One region of the Allobosea sp. NPDC003192 genome, then DNA from elsewhere that is predicted to be linked to it. Evidence: predicted binding sites of a transcription regulator. Region 1 holds the regulator's gene; the other holds the start of a gene.

The links. Region 1 encodes PhoB, which activates phosphate uptake and scavenging genes when phosphate is short. Its sites were predicted from a motif close to TGTCATNNANCTGTCAT; they were not measured.
Region 2: the regulator PhoB is predicted to act here: its motif matches at 1,894-1,910, upstream of ugpB (sn-glycerol-3-phosphate ABC transporter substrate-binding protein UgpB).

The regions. Positions count from the first base shown of each region.
Region 1 covers NZ_JBNNPK010000015.1:148,665-151,868, forward strand. Annotated here, with positions in the region: gene pstB (phosphate ABC transporter ATP-binding protein PstB) at 1-346, shown strand, start outside; gene phoU (phosphate signaling complex protein PhoU) at 386-1,108, shown strand; gene phoB (phosphate regulon transcriptional regulator PhoB) at 1,136-1,834, shown strand; gene ACQKLX_RS20155 (YnfA family protein) at 1,844-2,164, opposite strand; gene ACQKLX_RS20160 (GcrA family cell cycle regulator) at 2,244-2,795, opposite strand.
Region 2 covers NZ_JBNNPK010000003.1:153,895-157,098, forward strand. Annotated here, with positions in the region: gene ugpA (sn-glycerol-3-phosphate ABC transporter permease UgpA) at 1-369, opposite strand, end outside; gene ugpB (sn-glycerol-3-phosphate ABC transporter substrate-binding protein UgpB) at 501-1,820, opposite strand; gene ACQKLX_RS05910 (fumarylacetoacetate hydrolase family protein) at 2,024-3,202, shown strand; gene ACQKLX_RS05915 (PfkB family carbohydrate kinase) at 3,199-3,204, shown strand, end outside.

The DNA.
Region 1 (3,204 bases):
CAAGGACAAGCTGAGGAGCTCCGGCATGGGCCTGTCCGGCGGCCAGCAGCAGCGCCTGTGCATCGCCCGCACCATCGCCCAGAAGCCCGAGGTCATCCTGTTCGACGAGCCGACCTCGGCGCTCGACCCGATCTCGACCGGCAAGATCGAGGACCTGCTCGAGCAGCTGAAGAGCGACTTCACCATCGTCATCGTCACCCACAACATGCAGCAGGCGGCGCGCATCTCGCAGTACACCGCCTTCATGTATCTCGGTGAGGTGATCGAATTCGACGCCACCAACACCATCTTCATGAACCCGCACAAGAAGCAGACGCAGGACTACGTCACCGGCCGTTTCGGCTGACATCCTGAAATCGTCGGCAGCCCCGAAGGATACGCCCCGATGTCCGACCATATCGTCCGCTCCTATGATGCCGATCTCGAGGGCCTGCGCCGCAGCCTCGCCGAGATGGGCGGCATGTCCGAGCGCATGCTCGGCGACTCGACGGTCGCGCTGGTGCGCCGCGACACCGCGCTCGCCCAGAAGATCATCAGCGCCGACCAGCGCCTCGACAATCTCCAGCGCGATGTCGAGGAGAAGGCGGTGCTGACCATTGCCCGGCGCCAGCCGCTCGCCAACGACCTACGCGAGCTGATCTCGGCGATCCGCATCGCGGCCGATATCGAGCGCGTCGGCGATCTCGCCAAGAACATCGCCAAGCGCGCCGTCGCGATCTCTGGCCAGTTCTCGCCGCCACATCGCGCCGTGGTCGGGCTCGAGCATATGAGCCGCCTGGTCCAGGCCCAGCTCAAGGACGTGCTCGACGCCTACGCTGCGAGCAACGAGCAGAAGGCGATGGAGGTCTGGCGCCGCGACGATGAGATCGACGCGCTCTATACCTCGCTGTTCCGCGAGCTCCTCACCTACATGATGGAGGACCCGCGCAACATCACCTTCTGCACGCATCTCCTGTTCTGCGCCAAGAACGTCGAGCGCATCGGCGACCACACCACCAACATCGCCGAGACCATCCACTATCTCGTTACCGGCCAGTCGATCGACGAGAGCCGGCCGAAGCTCGACACCACCAACATCCTCGTCGACCTGCCGGCGGCCAATGGCTGAACCGGCGGGGCTTGAACGGACCCTGACATGCCCGCACGCATCCTGATCGTCGAGGACGAGGAGCCGCTCACCCTGCTCCTGCGCTACAATCTCGAGGCCGAGGGCTTCGAGGTCGACAGCGTGGCGCGCGGCGACGACGCCGAACTGCATCTGCGCGACCATACGCCGGACCTCGTCCTGCTCGACTGGATGCTGCCCGGCCTCTCCGGCATCGAGCTCTGCCGGCGCCTGCGCACCCGCCGCGACACCGAGCGCGTGCCGATCATCATGCTGACTGCCCGCGGCGAGGAGACCGAGCGCGTGCGCGGCCTCGCTACCGGCGCTGATGATTATGTCGTCAAGCCGTTCTCGCTGCCCGAGCTGATCGCCCGCATCCAGGCGCTGCTGCGCCGCGCCAAGCCCGGCCATGTCGCCGGCCTGCTCGCGGCCGGCGATCTCGAGCTCGACCGCACGACGCGGCGCGTCCGCCGGGCTGGTGCCGAACTGCATCTCGGCCCGACCGAGTTCCGCCTGCTCGAATTCCTGATGCAGGCGCCGGGCCGGGTCTATTCGCGGGCGCAGCTGCTCGACGCCGTCTGGGGCCGCGACGTCTATATCGACGAGCGCACCGTCGACGTCCATGTCGGGCGCCTGCGCAAGGCGATCACCCCGGCCAACGCCAAGGATCCGCTGCGTACGGTGCGCGGCGCCGGCTACGCCTTCGACGAGACGTTTGCGCGGGGTTGATCGCGTTCGTCAGCGCGGTGCGGCGATGACGACAGCCGCGCCGGCAAGGCAGAGCGCCGCGCCGGCCAGGTCGTAACGGTCGGGCGCGACCTTCTCGACCAGCGCCATCCAGGCCAGAGACGCCACGATGTAGACGCCGCCATAGGCGGCGAAGGCGCGCCCGGCGGCGGGGCTGTCGACCAGCGTCAGCAGCCAGGCGAAGGTTGCGAGAAAGACGAGGCCTGGCAGCAGCCACCAGACCGGCTTGTCGAGCTTCAGCCAGGCCCAGAAGGCAAAGCAGCCGGCGATCTCGGCCAAGGCCGCGCCGAGATAGATCGCGATCGTAGCCATCACGTCCTCCTGCCAGCCCTGGTCATGAAAAAGCCGGCCCACAGGCCGGCTTCCGTAAACGTTTCGCGAGTGCCTGTCGTCAGGCGCGGGCGACCTTGCTGCGGTCGCGGCGGCGATCCGCTGCCGGCTGGTAGGCGATGCGGGCGTGATAGGCGCAATAGGGCAGGCCGGTCGCGCTGCGGCCGCCGCAAAAGCGGAATTCCGGCGAAGTCGGATCGCCCATCGGCCAGCGGCACATGTATTCGCGCAGGTCCATGATCGTGACCCGCTCGGAAAACGGCACCACCACGTCTTCGGACGGCGCCGGCGCGCGCTCGACCTGCGCCTCCGCTTCGATCTCGGGCGAGAACTGTGGGGCGAGGGCGGTATTGCCGCGGGTCAGCCCGGCGCCGCCGCTCTGATGGCCAGCCGGATGGCTCGGCGGACGGGCGGCAGGCTTGCGCGGACGCGGCGTCGCCGAGCCCGGGCTCTTGGCCCGGCCGGACAGGCCGAGCCGATGAACCTTCCCGATGACGGCGTTGCGCGTGACATTGCCGAGTTCCGCCGCGATCTGGCTCGCGCTCAGGCCGTCATTCCAGAGCTTCTTGAGCAGTTCGACGCGTTCGTCGGTCCAGGCTCCGGCTTCGGTCATGGAGTTGCACCTGTCTTCGTCATGCCCCGCCAGCGTGCCGGCGAGGCATAGGGAGAGATCATGGCGGAATCCGATACCGGCAGCGTCCGCCGCAAAACGGAAGCCGTTACGCCCGGGACTGACGATACTGGAGACGCCGCACGAGATGTCGTATCTGACGAAGAGGACCATACAAGATGGCCTGACTCGGCCACAAGAGTCGCCGAATCGTAATTCGGCTTTTCCCCAGCCAATCACCGCAGACGGCGGAACAGTGAGTCCAATCGGCAACGCTGCCGCGAGAGCCGGATCCGATCAGGGTGGCACACCCTGATCGGTGAATCCGTCTCTCACTTTTAGAATGGAGATCGTTTTATCCCAACGGCTTGCGGAACAAACGGTTGGGACGGGCCCAAGTCAGCCGGAATTG
Region 2 (3,204 bases), on a different contig from region 1:
CACGCCGGCAATGGCGGGCGCGACGGCATAGGGCCAGATCAGCAGGGTCTTGTAGATCTCGGCGCCGCGGATGGCCCGATCCGCCATGACCGCGAAGAGCAGCGCCAGCGAGAGCGATAGCAGCGCGACGAAGACCGAGAAGATGCCGGTGTTGATCAGCGCCTTGTAATATTCGGGCTTGGCGAACAGGTCGCGATAGTTCTCGAACCAGACGAACTCGGTCGAGATGCCGAAAGCGTCCTGCAGCAGGAAGCTCTGCCAGACCGCCTGGCTCGCTGGCCAGTAGAAGAAGACGACCGTGATCGTGAGCTGCGGCAGGAGCAGCAGCAGCGGGATCGTCAGCCCCTTGAAGTGAGCGTATTTCTGCATCCGGCAACCTGGTTCGCGCTGGTCGTCCCGGGCGACCGAAGGGAGACCCGGGATCCATTCCGGAACGGTTCAGGAATGGATCCCGGATCTCCGCTTCGCTACGTCCGGGATGACATGCACATGGTGGTCGATCAGCGGGCCGCGGTGCGCTCGAACTGGCGCAGCGCCTGGTTGCCACGGTCATTGGCCGCGTCGAGCGCCGCCTTCGGCGTCTTCTGGCCGTTCAGGGCCGCCTCGATCTCCTCCGACCAGATGTCGCGGATCTGGACCAGGCCGCCGAAGCGGACGCCGCGGGAGTTGTCGGTCGGCTCCTTGTTGTTGAGCTCGAGCAGCGGCGTCTCGAGATAGGGGTTCTGCTTGTAGAAGCCCGAGGCCTTGACCTTCTCATAGGCCGCCTTGGTGATCGGCAGATAGCCGGACTCGGTGTGCAGCTTCACCTGCCGGTCGACGTCGGAGAGGAAGGTGAAGAACTTGGCGACGCCCTTGTACTCGTCGGCCTTCTTGCCGCCCATGACCCAGAGCGAGGCGCCACCGATGATCGAGTTCTGCGGTGCGCCGGCGACATCCGGATAATACGGCATCGGCGCGTTCGACCAGTCGAACTTGGCGTTGGCCTTGACGTTGCCGAAGAAGGCCGAGGAGGTCAGGAACAGCGGGCATTCGCCCGAGGTGAAGCGGCCCTCGCCGGTGTTGGTGCGGCCGGAATAGGAGAACACGCCCTCCTTCTGCAGGTTGGCGAGGTTGGTCAGGTGCTTGACGAAGAGATCGCTGTTGATGCGGAACTCGGTATCGAAGCCGTCGAAGCCGTTGGCCTTGGTGCCGACGGGCACGTTATGCCAGGCGCCAAGCTGCTCGATGTTCGCCCAGGTGGTCCAGGCGGTCGAGAAGCCGCACTTGTCCCAGCCGGCTGCCTTCAGCTTCTTGGCGGCTTCGAACACGTCCGGCCAGGTCTTCGGCGGCGCTTCCGGCAGGCCGGCCTTCTTCAGCGCGTCCTTGTTGTACCACATCACCATCGAGGACGAGTTGAACGGGAAGGACAGCATCTCGCCCTTCGTCGTCGAATAGTAGCCGGTGATCGCCGGCAGATAGCTCTTCGGGTCGAACTTCTCGCCGGCATCCTTCATCACGTCGGCGACCGGCTTGATCGCACCCTTGGCCGACATCATGGTCGCGGTGCCGACCTCGAAGACCTGCATGATGTGCGGGGCATTGCCGGCGCGGAAGGCGGCGATACCGGCGTTCAGCGTGTCGGGATAGGACCCCTTATAGGCGACGACGACCTTGTAGTCCTTCTGCGAGGCGTTGAACTCCTCGGCCAGTTTGACGACGACGTCGTTGTTGGCGCCGGTCATGGCGTGCCACCACTGGATTTCAGTCTGCGCCAGAGCCGGCGAAGCGGCGGCCAGCGCAAACGCGCCGACGGCGGTCAGGGTCTTCAATTTGAAGGTCATGATCAGCTCCCTCTAAGCCCCCGGTATGCGCGGGCGTTCTTGTCGTTGGTGCGCAAGCTAGCATGAAGCCGGGGCGACAGTTCAATGACAAAACGATGACATTTCCGTCCCGCTGTGGACGCGCATCGGCGCACTTGCGATTTCCCGCAGAAGCGGCTGTTCTTCGCGACCATCTTGTACACTGCACACAGCCCGGATCAGCCATGCCCTCGCTCTCGCTCACGCCCGCCAACACCCTGCCGGCCGATGCCGACCGCGCCGCGCTGGCCGGGCGCGTCTGGCGGCCGGACCTTGCCGGGCCGTCAGTGGTCAAGCTGCAGGGCGATACGGTGATCGACGTCACCGCGACCTTCCCGACGATGCGCGACCTCTGCGAGACCGCCGATCCGGCGGCAGCGTTGCGCGCCGCGAATGGCGAGAATCTGGGTTCGCTTGCCGACCTCCTCGCCAACAGCTCGGCCGCCAGCCGCAATGACGGCAAGCCCTGGCTGCTCGCCCCGGTCGACCTGCAGGCGGTCAAGGCAGCCGGAGTCACCTTTGCCGTCTCGATGCTGGAGCGCGTCATCGAGGAGAAGGCGCGCGGCAACCCGGCGGCGGCTGCCGCGATCCGTACCGAGATCGGCAAGCTCATCGGCGACGACCTTTCCAAGCTGAAGCCGGGCTCGCCCGAAGCGATGAAGCTGAAGGAGGTGCTGATCGCCCAGAACAGCTGGAGCCAGTATCTCGAGGTCGGCATCGGGCCGGACGCCGAGATTTTCACCAAGGCGCCGCCGATGTCGGCGGTCGGCACCGGCGCCGATGCCGGCCTGCACCCGGCCTCGAGCTGGAACAATCCCGAGCCGGAGATCGTGCTGGTCGTCGCCTCGGACGGACGCATCGTCGGCGCCAGCCTCGGCAACGACGTCAATCTGCGCGATGTCGAGGGGCGCTCGGCGCTGCTGCTCGGCAAGGCCAAGGACAACAATGCCGCCGCCGCGATCGGCCCGTTCATCCGCTTCTTCGACGGCGATTTCTCGCTCGACCATGTTCGCAAGACGACGGTGAGCCTGACCGTCGCAGGTGAGGACGGCTTCACGCTCGAAGGCTCGTCCTCGATCGCCAGGATCAGCCGCGACCCGGCCGATCTCGCCGCGCAGATGATCGGTCCGCACCACCAGTATCCCGACGGGGCGGTGCTCTATCTCGGCACCATGTTCGCGCCGATCAAGGATCGCGACGCGCCAGGCGGCGGCTTCACCCACAAATACGGCGACATCGTCACCATCTCGGCGCCCGAACTCGGAGCGCTGGTCAACCGTATGCGCCGCACCGACGAATGCGAGCCCTGGCGCTTCGGCGCCTCGCATCTGATGCGCAACCTCGCCAAGCGCGGGCTGCTGTGACA